DNA from 2 places in the Ferdinandcohnia salidurans genome. Region 2 is predicted to be linked to the other one. Evidence: riboswitches for the same ligand, from Rfam matches in the RefSeq annotation. Region 2 holds a riboswitch; the other holds the start of a gene.
The links. A riboswitch is a leader RNA that binds a small molecule or an ion and turns the genes downstream of it on or off. The one in region 2 is predicted to bind S-adenosylmethionine.
Positions count from the first base shown of each region.

Region 1: another riboswitch for S-adenosylmethionine. It lies ahead of ACFSFW_RS02230 (Fur-regulated basic protein FbpA); the one in region 2 lies ahead of ACFSFW_RS12030 (PLP-dependent aspartate aminotransferase family protein).

Region 1 is NZ_JBHUEK010000004.1:342,894-349,896, reverse strand. It holds gene ACFSFW_RS02255 (DUF2705 family protein) at 1-62, opposite strand, end outside; gene ACFSFW_RS02250 (ATP-binding cassette domain-containing protein) at 55-972, opposite strand; gene ACFSFW_RS02245 (Rrf2 family transcriptional regulator) at 1,378-1,830, opposite strand; gene ACFSFW_RS02240 (NAD(P)-dependent oxidoreductase) at 1,974-2,609, shown strand; gene ACFSFW_RS02235 (VOC family protein) at 2,719-3,537, shown strand; SAM riboswitch class I at 3,878-3,981, shown strand; gene ACFSFW_RS02230 (Fur-regulated basic protein FbpA) at 4,063-4,263, shown strand; gene ACFSFW_RS02225 (SDR family oxidoreductase) at 4,361-5,119, opposite strand; gene ACFSFW_RS02220 (TetR/AcrR family transcriptional regulator) at 5,308-5,916, shown strand; gene ACFSFW_RS02215 (nitrite reductase) at 5,940-6,557, opposite strand; gene ACFSFW_RS02210 (YcdB/YcdC domain-containing protein) at 6,718-7,003, opposite strand, start outside.
Region 2 is NZ_JBHUEK010000018.1:182,595-189,597, reverse strand. It holds gene ACFSFW_RS12035 (acetoacetate--CoA ligase) at 1-16, opposite strand, end outside; gene ACFSFW_RS12030 (PLP-dependent aspartate aminotransferase family protein) at 331-2,130, opposite strand; SAM riboswitch class I at 2,228-2,339, opposite strand; SAM riboswitch class I at 2,583-2,688, opposite strand; gene ACFSFW_RS12025 (sensor histidine kinase) at 2,977-4,701, shown strand; gene ACFSFW_RS12020 (response regulator transcription factor) at 4,703-5,488, shown strand; gene ACFSFW_RS12015 (extracellular solute-binding protein) at 5,599-6,906, shown strand.

The DNA of each region.
Region 1 (7,003 bases), on a different contig from region 2:
ACAATCCATAGTTTTTTACTTCGAAATAATTTAATTCTCTCTGCTGTTAAAAGATTAAGCATGAGTGTTTCCCCCTGTTAATTGTAAGAAATAATCTTCGAGTTTTTGTCTAGTTGTTCCAATTCGCGAAACGTCCACATCAGCTAACACTAACGAACGATTGATTGCAGCAACATTATCTAATTTTTCGTATATATTAATTTCAGAGCTATTTACGACCGCGTAATCCTTTATTCCTAATTCATCTAGTACGACAACTGCTTTTTGAACCTCAGTTGTTTCTATTTCAATGTATTGACGAGTTTCACGAGCCAGTTCTTCCTTTGAAAGTTCACTAATGATTTTTCCATTATGAAGAATACCGTAATGTGTAGCGATTTGCGAAAGTTCATCAAGTATGTGACTTGATAGTAAAACGGTAATTCCCCGTTCTGTAACCAATCGTTGAATAATTTCACGCATTTCTACTATTCCCGATGGATCTAGACCATTTATCGGCTCATCTAAAATTAAGAACTCAGGGTTTGTAATAAGTGTTGAGGCAATCGCTAAACGTTGGCGCATCCCTAACGAGAAGTTTTTCGTTTTCTTCTTACCAGTATGACTAAGGTTCATTAAGCGAAGTAAATCATCAATCTCTCGGTTGCTCACACCACCGTTTGCTGCTTGTACTTTTAGATTCTCTCGGGCCGTTAATTCCGGATAAAGGGCTGGCGTTTCAATCGATTGACCCATTTTTCGACGCGCCTGTTGCAATCCCCTCGAACTTGTTTCCCCAAACAACTCGATGTTACCTTCATCGATTTTGATTAATCCCATAACGATGCGCATGAAGGTTGATTTTCCAGCACCGTTCTCTCCGATTAAGCCGTAAATCATACCTCGTTTGATTTCGATCGATACCTTATCCAGTGCTTTATGTTTACCATATATTTTTGAAACATTGGTTGCTTTAAGAATCGTTTCTGACATAGCTATCATCCTTTCGATGTTGTACATTTAGAATAAGTTGTATGTATAAATAAATAGACTAGAAAAGTATAAAGAAAGTGTAAAGAATGGTTTATCCATTTAGCGTTTTAGTCGTATATGGTGTTTTCTTCCAGGATATTTTCCAATGATATCCAAAAGTCCTAGTATACCTGGTGTTTATGTTATTACATTTTCCATATATGTCCAACACCCTTGCTATATATGGTGTTTATGTTACGTCTTTTTCCACGATTATCCAAAAATCCTAGCATATACGATGTTTTCGTTGCATTTTTTCCGTTTTTAACCAAAATTTCTGTCATATTTAGTGTTTTAATTACAAAAAAAGAGCATCGATCCATTTGTGGATCGACACCCTCTTTATCAACCTAAAATTTTCATATCTCATCTGGGACACTGGACCTGTCCCTCTGTCCCATTTTCGTTAATGCCATTTATGATGTCGTTTAGGGTTACGTTTGCTAAAATTTTTTCCATGGCAAATTGGGCCTGTGTAAATAAGGGTTCAATTGCATTTTGAATATTTCTACCGACGGGGCATTCTGGATTTGGGTTGTCATGAACGCTAAAAAGCTCTCCTTCTCTTACCACATCAACGGCCTTATACACATCTAGCATTGTAATTTCTGCTGGCTTTCTGATTAGTTTTGCACCAGCAACTCCTGGGTGTACTTCAATTAAATTTGCTTTTTTAAGCATTCCCATAATTTTTCTAATAACTACTGGGTTTGTATTCACACTTGATGCTAAAAATCCTGATGAACATTCCCCCTCTTTCGTTATCTCTATGAGGGAAAGTATATGAATTCCAACAGAAAATCTGCTACTGATGGACATCGATTGTCACCTTTCTTTCATTCCTAGTCATACGTTTATTATACCTTAAAAGTTGAATGTATTGACATTTACAACACATGTAACTATAATCATTACATGTAATCAATTAAATTACAAGTTAAATCACATAGGAGGAATAGATCATGAAAGTTGGAATTATTGGTGCAAGCGGTAAAGCAGGAAGCCTTATTTTAAAAGAGGCTGTTGAAAGAGGACATGAAGTTACAGCAATCGTTAGGGATGCATCTAAAGTGCAAAACGATCAGGTGTCTGTCATAGAAAAAAATGTATTAGAGTTAAAATCAGCCGATGTTGAACATCTCGATGTAGTGGTCAACGCATTTGGTGCGCCACTTGGTGAAGAACAAGCCCATGTTGATGCTGGCCATGCATTAATTGAGGCTGTTAAAGGAACAGATACAAGAATCATTGTTGTTGGTGGTGCAGGAAGTCTTTATGTTGATGAGGCTAAAACTCTACAACTCATCGACACACCAGAATTTCCAGACTTTGTTAAACCAACTGCGAAAGGTCAGGCAAGAAACTTTCAAGAATTAATAGAAACAGCAGATATCACTTGGACATTCATCAGTCCTTCTGCAGTATTCAATCCAGAGGGAAAAAGAACTGGTGCTTATCAAACTGGTAAAGACAATTTACTAGTCAACTCTAAAGGAGAAAGCTACATTAGCTACGCTGACTTCGCTATTGCAGTAGTCGACGAAATCGAAAACCCAAAACACCTTAACCAAAGATTCACAGTCGTCGGCGAAGCTTAATGGGACACAGGGACAGATCCCTTGTCCCAGAACAGATGAATTATTACAGGCATACGGTTCACTATACCATCGTATGCCTGTTATTCTATTATTTTTATGAGGTCAACATATGAAAAACATAAAGAACTTGATTTGGCTAACTACTATTTTATTGATTGTCTTAGCTATCCCACTTCTAGTATTCAAACCTTGGGAAAAAAATCATGAAAAATTATTAAATTATACCGGTGAAATGGAGCCAAGACTTGGCTACGTTGAACTACAAGTTTCTAACTTAGATAACTCACTAAAATTTTATCAAGATATCATAGGTTTAAAATTATTAGAAAAGAACGGAAATACCGCGAAATTAGCAACTGATGGAGAAACTCCTCTTTTAACATTAATTGAGGAAAGCTCATTTGTTGAAAGACCAATGAGAACCACAGGTTTGTTTCATTTCGCCATATTAGTGCCAAACAGAGAAGAACTGGCCTTAACGTTACAACATTTAATAGATTCAGAGTACCCGCTCCAGGGTGTGTCTGATCATCAGTATAGTGAAGCAATTTACCTTGCGGACCCTGATCTTAACGGAATTGAAATCTATGTAGACAGAAATCCAGACCTTTGGCTTGAGGATAACGAAGGCGGATATGTAGGCGGAACGTACGAGTTAGATGTCAAAGGTTTACTTTCTGAAATTAACGGTAAAGAATGGAAAGGTTTATCCAGTAATACGAGATTAGGACATATGCACTTACAAGTGTCCAGTATCGAGGAATCACATAAATTCTATGTGGATGCTTTAGGATTCAATGTCGTATCTCAAGATTCCCAAATGTTATTCGTGTCAAAAGATGATTATCACCATCACATCGGAATGAACACTTGGGCTGGCGAGGGTTTACCTACACCTCCTAATAACGCTCTAGGATTGCGTTATTAGGAGGTTCATTTTACGAAAGAAGAATATATGCAAGCAAAATCAGATTTAACACGGTTTGGGTTTACATTCACAGAAGAAAATGAGGTCATTGCGACAGAGGACCCTTCTGGTAATCAACTAAAAATCATATTATGGGATTGAGAGACATGGTTCATTAGCCTAGTAAGGTTATGAACCATGTCTCTTTTTTCCATTTAATAGTGATTTTATATTAATAGTTATTACCATCGTTTTTATTACGGATTCATTACATTTTGCACTCCACTTTAAATACAAGTAGACACATATGAATAATAAGTTTAAACTGTATATAAGGTGTTTCAATTGTAAAAATTAATAAAACTTATCAAGAGAGGTGGAGGGGCTGGCCCTGAGAAACCTCAGCAACAGATTCGTTGAATACTGTGCTAAATCCTGCAAGCTAACAAGCTTGAAAGATAAGTGAGGTTATCCTAATCATAAAAAAGCCTCTTCTTATCTTGTTATTGGGTCTTCTAAAAAGCCAATTACGAAAGGAGAGTTATGATGATGGCCTTATTAAAAGATGCTGATGAGAAACGTAAAAATGAGATCATTCGGAAACTAATTGAGTGTAATCAATATAAAAAGGATGGAAAACATCTATTTGAATTATCCCTGCCCGAATTAGAACATGAATATTTTAAAGTACAATCTAAAGGACACCCACATACTGGTTATGGTTCGATACGTTGGAAAAACTTTTAAATCTTATCTATTTTCTCCAGGACCTAATCTTGAGTTAAATTATTAAATATGCAAAAAAGCTTGGATCACCATATGTGGCCCAAGCTTTTTGCATTTCTTAATACGCGGTCCAACCTGCATCTCCGGTGATAACTGTTCCGTTGACAAAACTTGCGTCATCTGAAGCAAGGAATAGTGCGATACTAGCGATTTCTTCTGGTTTTCCTGTACGTGGATTGAGGGCCAATCCTGGCATGATACGGCCCATTCCAAAATCACTTCTGCCAGTCATTGAGGCACTGATGTTTGTCTCAACACCTCCTGGTGCGATCGCGTTACAACGAATCCCACTTTGCGCATACATGAATCCTGTGTTTTTCGTGAATCCAACAACCGCATGCTTAGAAGCTGTATAGGCAGCACCCGCTCTTGCCCCTTGAAGTCCGCCTGCAGAAGCAACGTTGATAATAACCCCAGCCTTTTTCTCTAAAAAGATTGGCAGTACTTTACGTGTTGCACGCATCACGCTCGTTGTATTGACTGCAAAAATTCTTTCCCATTTCTCGTCTTCAATTTCCCCAGCTGGTTCAAAGTTGTCCATAATTCCTGCATTATTTACTAAAATATCTACTGTTCCATACTTCGTTACAGCAGAATTAATTAAGTGTTGAATGTCTTCTTCTTTTGCAACATTGGTCATAACAGCGATAGCTTCTCCGCCAATTGCCTTAATTTCATCAACAGTTGCTTTAGCAGCTTCAATATTAATATCAGAAACCACTACTTTTGCCCCTTCATTTGCGTACAGGATTGCAATCGATTTTCCCATACCAGAAGCGGCACCAGTAACAACAGCTACTTTATTCTCTAGTCTCATGTTCATTCCTCCACATATGATAGAATGCATTTTAATAAACAGTTGTTCACTAATCAACAACTACCTATAGTATAATAAGATGAATAATACGCTTACAATCAGCAAAACCATGACTAAGTGTTCACTAATGAACAAAAATATATGATTTTGTCTAGTATTTTTGTTTTATAAAACATGGGAGGATGTTTATGTCTAGTAATAATGACTATCTTGACCGAAGAATTGTGAAGTCAAAACGAGCAATGAAAGATGCTTTACTATCTTTAATGAATGAAAAAGATTTAAAGGAGATCTCGATATCAGATATTGTACGAGTTGCGGATCTAAATCGGGGTACATTTTATAAGCATTTTCAATATAAGGAAGATATTCTGCATGAGATTATGGATGAAGTGATCACCGATTTGATTGAATCTTATCGTGAACCATATAAAGGCGTTGAAGTTTTAGAAATTAAAAAACTATCTACGTCCGCGGTAAAAATATTTGACCATGTCTATAAATACGCAAAGTTTTATTCGCATATCGTCAAGACAAACACTTTAACAGGCTTTCAAAATAAGTTCTGTACTGTCTTAAAGGATCTCGTCTTAACTGACTTGCATGACGCACTCACCAATTCTAAAATTGATAGAGAGATTCACGCAAATTACCAAGCATATGCAATATTAGGGATGGTCGTTGAATGGATTAATGGCGGGTTTAAATACAGTCCGCAATTCATGGCAGAACAACTCCTCGAAATAATCAAATACAATCGGGCTGATTCTGTTGTGAAACCAGTGATAAAAAAATAGATGGGACAGAGGGTCCCACCTATTTACTTAATAAGTTCTTCCTTCCCTCTTCGCTTAACGAATTTATAAAATTGCTCCCGCTTTTTACCCTGTTCTGCATATGTAGAAATGATTTTTTCGATAGAATCATAGAGCTCGTCTGGTGTGAGGTTCTCCTGCAATAAGGTACCTACCTCAGCATCCTTTCCTTTTGCTTTCCCACCAACATATAAATCATAGTGGTCTTTCATTTTCATAATCCCGATATCGTTAACCAACGGCTCACCGCAACCAACCGGGCACCCCGTATATGCCACCTTAAGAGTAAATGGGACAGGCTTCCCAGCAATACGACGATTGATCTCTTTTGCAACCGGCATGCCTTCTTCCTCTTCCCCCTTGCAAAAATTGCACGTTCTTAAACTCTTAACGAAATTTCCGACTGGAAAACAAGTTAACCCCACCCGCTCGAATTCTTCCATGATTTCTTCCTTTTGATCTTCAGGGATTTCGATGTAGAGCTGTTGAAATGTCGTCAATTCAAGCTCCTCATCTTCATTCATATATTTAGAAATGGCCACAAGTTGCTTCGTTTTCAGTTTTGCACCAAAGCCAATGCCTCCATTTATGGCAATCTTAATTTTTTTCACATCGTCTCCCATCATAAACACACCCCTATTTAATACACCCGGCAGGTATATATCACTTTATATTTATAGACTATTTGTATCCCTAGTTTACTATACCCCCCTAATGTATGTAAACTGATTTTAACACCTGAACAAACCAAAAAAGCAACCACTAGGGGCTGCTTTACAAAAATCACCTAATAAAAGTGGCGTCACCAACATCCACATACATCGCTTTCCCACTGGTTGCGTCAATGGCACGGACGTGACCAACTGTATCTGGAAAATCTGCTACATAAGCAAGAGTATAAATGGACTGCCCGTCTTCATCATACTCACGGATAAACATTCGTTCCATTTTCAAATGCCTTTTATAGATTTCTTTTGCCTCATCAACTGAAATATCGGGTTTGATCGGTAGATTGTTATATAGTTCGAGGGATGGTACGTCCAAGTTGAAATGAGTTATATTTCCTGTA
Region 2 (7,003 bases):
TGTGTTGTGTTGTCATTATCTATTCCTCCCTCGTACTAAGAGAAGCATCATTCTTAGCACACGCCCATCCCTTAGTTCATGTTTTAATAGACTCTCTTTACAATCATCCCCTACCTATAGAGGTAGGGGAATTCTTCACAAATCAAATGCGCCTTGGCGTATTTGCGCCCGATTTTTTTCGAGCTTGCTCGAAAAGCTACCTCTGAAAAATCGTGGCATCCGCCGGAGGCTTTAACTTTATTCAGTCGGGGTTTGAACCCCCACTGAATTGGTTTCACATATTGCATTCATCCCCCACTTATCGAAGTAGGGGATGAATGCTGAATAAAGTTAAATTTCACAAGCATACGTCACAATTGCACCTCTGAGACGTTGTGCCTCCTTATAGGTACATCTGTTTTGAACAACCTCAAGACCTGCTTCTTTCGCAACTTCCACTGCCCTTGGGGAGATAACCCCTTCTTGTAGCCAGAATACTTTTGGTTGAATTTGTGCTGCTTCTGCCGCAACTCCAATCGCTGCCTCAGGACTACGGAATACTTGAACGATATCTACCTTAACCGGAATAGATGTTAAATCCGGATATGCCTGTTCACCGAGTACTTCTGTTTCCCTTGGATTAACTGGGATAATTTTATAACCTAGACGCTGCATTTTCCGTGCAAGTCGGTAGCTTGGACGAGCTGGATTACCACTTAGACCAACAACGGCAATTGTTTTTGCACGCTGAACTTCTTTTCCATCGACTTCTTCACGAATAAATGTTGATTGAAGTGCCCAACGTATGACTCCCTCATCATTAACCGCTGTTTCTCCTTTTTGCTCACCCTTTGACGAAATGCCTGTCGCTTCATAAAAAGCCTGGTCCAAGTCATTCACTAAATCACGGTATGATTCAATACCAACTGATAGACGGATCAGCTCTTCACTTACTCCTGTTTTGACTAACTCTTCCGCACTTAACTGCTGATGAGTTGTTGATGCAGGGTGTATAATAAGGGACTTGGCATCTCCAACATTGGCCACATGCGACCATAACGCAATGTTATTTATTACTTTCTTACCAGTTTCCCTACCACCCTTAATGCCAAAGTTTACGATAGAACCATATCCAGAACGCAAATATTTAGTAGCTAGTTCATGTGCTGGATGCTCTTCAAGACCAGGGTATGAAACCCAATCAACTGCAGGATGGTCTTTTAAGAACTTTGCAACTTTCAGTGCATTTTCATTATGCTTTTCGATTCTTAGGTGTAATGTTTCAAGACCCTGTATCAATAGGAACGCACTATGTGGGCTTAATGAAGAACCAAAATCTCTTAAAAGCTGAACTCTCAGTTTCGTACTGAACGCTAATGTTCCAAATTCATTTGCATACTTAATTCCGTTATAACTTTGATCTGGCTCTGTAAATCCTGGAAACTTTTCACTGTTCCAATTAAAACGGCCTCCATCAACGACTAACCCACCAATTGTGGTTCCATGTCCACCTATCCACTTTGTTGCGGAGTGAACCACTATATCAGCACCATATTGGATTGGTTTACAAACATATGGTGAAGCAAATGTATTATCAATAATGAGCGGTACTCCATTTTCATGTGCAATCGCTGATACTGCTTCAATATCTAATACATGCAAGCTTGGGTTTCCAATCGTTTCAGCAAAGACGGCCTTTGTTTGCGGCGTAATCGCTTTTCTAAAATTCTCAGGATCTGTTGGATCAACGAAATGAGTCTTGATTCCATATTTCGGAAGAGTAACAGCGAAAAGATTGTAAGTTCCGCCATATAAATTCGAAGCTGCTACAATTTCGTCTCCTGCTTGCGCGACGTTCATAATAGATAGAGCAATAGCGGCCATTCCTGAAGAAGTTGCTACAGCTGCGACACCATCCTCCAACAACGCGATCCGTTTCTCAAGCACATCAACAGTCGGGTTACCGATTCGAGAATAAATATTACCTGACTCATCAAGGCTAAATAGGCTTTGAGCATGATCTGTATTATGAAATACGAAAGAACTTGTTTGATAAATCGGCACTGCACGTGAACCAGTTGTCGGATCTGGGGATTGACCACCATGTAAAAGTATCGTTTCATCATCATAAGTATCATATTGTTTTGTCATTGTTTAAACCTCCAAGTTTAATTTTCTACAAGTTTGCTAGATAAGTACTGACTTTATGTAAATAAAAAGCCCCCTCAACATAAGAAGAGGGGGCCTCAACTTATCTTTCAGATGCATATGCACCTGCAGGAATTAGCACCTTTTCAAGCTTTCACTTGAAGGTTGCTGGACTTCATCGGGCCTGTTCCCTCTGTCTCTCTGGATAAGATTTTATATTCAAATGGCGTATTAACGCGTTAATCCTTCAATCATATAAAGTATTATAGAATACTTTATTTTTTCAGTCAATAAGTATTTTTAGAAAAATATATCTATTGCTAAGATTTTTTCTATTCTTTTTTCATTAATTATTGAATAATAAATGCTACTTCTTTCACTCTAAAATAAAAACCCCTTCTGAGAAATCAGAAGGGGCTCATGAATATACGGAAATAAATTCGCATTCGTCCACCTTCTCATCTCCGGAATAAAAATACTCCTCTGAACTTGGCACCGGGCATTTAAATGCTGGTTGCCGAGGCTTCGTAGGGTCAGTCCCTCCACCTCTCTTGATAAGAAGAATTGCTTTATTTAACTTATTAGTAATATTAAACAGTTTAGATAATTTAGTCAATGTTTTTTTGATGATAAAAAATTCTTTAATTACAATACATCAATAGAGTACCCTAGAATGCAGCCCTCTAACTTAGTCTAACCGATAAACAAATGTTTTCAATTCCTATAACAAATGATAAAATGGCACTAGTTCTTAGTTCCTGCATTTGCAACTTTAACATACCTTTTGATGATAGCGATTACAAATAAATACAAGATAATTAAACGAACGGAAAAAGAAAGGCGAAGCCCATGATCAAAAAATTGAAAAAGTGGAACACATTACGCAATCAGATCTTATTTATCTTCTTATTTGTCATGATTATCGTTCTTTTGATCGTCGGTCTATTAACATTAAGACAGGTCTCCACTCTTTTAAAAAGCAATGCTGAAAAACAAATCCACCAGGTTGCGATTGAAGCAAACGGTAGAATGGAATCTTTATACGAACAAATTAATATGTCATCAAAGCTCGTCATTACGGACGAGGGCGTCCAAACAATCCTAACGAAAATTTTTGATGGTAAAGAAATCTCATTCCAGGAACGTCAACAGTTAATGGGACATGTAAACCGAATTATGGGGAATACAGATGGCATCTTTTCGTTTCAAGTCTTTTCTGGGGAACAACAACGTGTTATTCCTCTTGATGATGACTTATTAAAAAATCGGGTAGAGAAAAAATGGATTGAAAAAGCTAGACTTGCAAAAGGTGGATTGGTTTGGATTGGAGATGATCCTCAGGATAAAAACAATTTCCTAGCCATCCGGAGGATTAGTCTAATCGAGCGCAGATATGTAAATGGCGGTTACCTTTTAATAAGCATAAACCGTGACCATTTTCAGTTTCCGACATCAAACAACCAATACTCCATTCTTTTGGACGAAAACGATGAGCCTATTGTTCAAAATTACGATGGAGATATCTCAGAAATCCTTTCAACTCCTAAGGGTACAGTTAAGCTCGAAAAAGGGGACTATATCGTAACAAAGAAAACTTCCAATCTTACAGGCTGGACCGTCCTTATTTTAACGCCCATTAGTGAACTTACAAAGGGGCTAGCTGGAATACGGACAGGCATCATTTTATCGGGTGTAGCTGGTGGTATCATTTTTATGATTTTTTCCTTATTTCTATCAACTGTTATCACAAGACCGATTGTTCATTTAACAAAAACAATGCAGCGCGCTGGCCAAGGTGCCCTAACCTTGAATCCAGATGTTTCATCTGTTAATGAAATCAATGAGCTAAACAGTACGTACAATCAATTAGTGAAGGAAACGAATCACCTAATCCGAATGGTCTATCAAAAGGAAATTTTACGAAGCAGAAGCGAATTAAAAGCTCTACAAGCACAAATCAATCCGCATTTTCTCTTCAATACCTTGGATGCACTTCATTGGTCACTTGAAGAAAAAAATGAAGATGAACTGTCTGAAGTCGTCATTGCAATGTCTGATTTGTTTCGATACACCATTACAAAAGAAACAGATGATGATTGGGTATTTTTAAAGGAAGAACTCAAACATATCGGTGACTACATGGAAATTATGAAAATGCGTTTTGGTGATCGATTGAAATGGAAGGTCTCTGTTCCACAGCAATTTGAACACACTCGAATACCAAAACTCATCATTCAACCACTTGTTGAAAATGCAATCTTACACGGGGCTGGAAATAAGGTCGGTGATAGTCTTGTTACTGTATCCATTGAATCAGTTAAAACGGATAGAATTCGAATATCCGTTCAGGATGACGGTCCAGGAATGGATCAAGATCGAATCAATCAAATAACAGAATCTATGAAAACTGGCGGTGTCGCTTCTACAAGAGGAAAGGGCATTGCCATTTCAAATGTATATAAACGATTAAAACTCTATTACAACGAGAATTTGCATCCCGAACTTTTAATAGAAAGTGAGCCAGATAAAGGAACACGAATTTCATTTGAAATTCCAATAAATGGGGGAAATTAGAATGTTTATCAAAAATATCGTGATTGTTGATGATGAACCAAGAACTAGGCAGGGCTTGCAAAGGACGTTGGAAAGTTGGAATAATGGTGAATTTCATATCCTCACTGCGCAAAGTGGTGAGGAAGTGTTACAAATTGCAGAAGAGCAAAAGATTCATATATTGCTTTCCGATATACGTATGCCAGAGATGACAGGACTTCAGCTATTAAAAACGATTAAAGAAAAGGGAATGTCTCCTGTCGTTATTGTTATATCCGCTTACTCGGAGTTTGAGTATGCCCAAGAGGCGCTTCGTCTTGGAGTCGTGAACTATCTTTTAAAGCCAATAAGCAAAACTAAATTAATTGAGGCGGTTGAAGAAGCGCTTCAGATTTTGGAAAATCAGTTCAGAGTAGGAATGATCGAAAAAGTTGTCGATAAAAAAATCATCGAAGCCTCAACGAAAATTGATACAACAACAGATACAATTCGCGAGGCCATTACCTACATTGATCGTCACATCAAGGATGATATTAACCAAAAAGACGTTGCAGCTCATGTCCATTTAAACCCTAGTTACTTTAGCGTGTTATTTAAAGAAGAAGTAAAATTGAATTTTAGTGAATATGTAACAAGACGCAGAATTCAACGCGCAAAAGAACTTCTCCTTTCCACCAATCACACCATCAATGAAATTACTGAAGAAGTTGGCTATAAAACTGCTAAGTATTTTATTAAGATTTTTAAAGAGTATGAAGGTATGACACCAACCACATACCGAAAAACAAGGAATGAAAGGGCTTTCTAAAAATAGTAGTATTTTTCCCAATCATCGTTCCCTTTTTTGATAATTCCCGTGATGGTAGACTTTAAGAGTAAGGCAAAGAGGGTAAGACAAATTAAGGGGGTTTTTGATCAATGAAAAAGAAAGCGTTTGCTACTGTGATGTCGATGGCATTAGCTGGTGGATTAATCTTAGGAGGATGTTCTTCATCAGATGATACTGCTAAAGATTCCAGTGGATCTAGTAGTGATAAAACCGTTGTGAAAATGATGCACTTATGGCCTGAAGGTAGCTCCAATGCGCAGTTTACAATAGTAGATGATATTATCAAAGCTTATGAGGAAGAGAACCCAGATGTAGACATTCAAACTGAAATTTTAGGTAACGAGCAATACAAAGAGAAAGTAAAAGTATTATCTGCTTCAAATGAACTTCCTGACGTAGGTATTACGTGGGCTGCTGGTTATATGAAGCCTTTTGTTGATGGAAACATGTTCGCTCCACTCGATGATATCGTTGAAAAAGATAAGTTCGTAGCTGGCACATTGGATGCCTTCTCAGTTGAAGAAAAAACATATGCTTTACCTTTAGAATTAAACATTACTCCAGTTTACTACAATAAGGAAATCTTTGAAAAATATAATTTAGAAGCTCCAAAGACATATGATGAGTTCTTAAACGTTGTTGAAACACTTGTTGATAACGGCGTTACTCCTATCACTTTAGGTAACAAAGACCGTTGGACTGGCTCTATGTGGTACATGTACCTTGCAGATAGAATCGGAGGGCCTGAAAGCTTAAACAATGCAATCAATCGTACAGGTAGCTTTGAAGATCCAGCACTTGTAAAAGCGGCTGAGGAAATCGAAAACCTTGTAAATATGGATGCCTTTGTTAAAGGATTTAATGGTCTTTCAAATGATGAAGCAAAAGGATATTTCATGAATGAACAAGCAGCTATGTACTTAATGGCAACTTGGGAATTACCAAACTATACAACAACACCTGATGTCGATCAAGAATTCAAAGATAAAGTTGGATACTTTAAGTTCCCGACCTATGAAGGTGGCAAAGGTGACATTGATAGCTACGTAGGTGGTCCTGGTGTTGGTTTATTCGTTTCTGAACAATCAAAAGTAAAAGATGAAGCAAAAGAATTTGTTTCTTACCTTGTTGATGAGTGGGGTAAGCGCTCAGTTGTTGATGCTGGTGTAATCCCTGCAACAGTTGTTGATACATCTAATGGCGACCTTCACCCAATGTACATTGACATTCTTAACGATTTAGGAAAAGCTTCAAACTTAACACTTTATGCTGATGTTCAAATGTCCGCTGGTGTGGCTGATGTTCACTTAAATCAAATTCAAGCATTATTTGGCGGTCAAACAACTCCAGAAGAATTTGCAAAAACACAAGAGGAAGCTCTTGCTGCCGAAAAATAATTGTGGCTTAAAAGAGAGGGCATATTGCTTGTAATATGCCCTCTTCTTTATCCCGCATTAACGGGCAGTATGAACCTCATTCGAAGCTTTAGTAGAG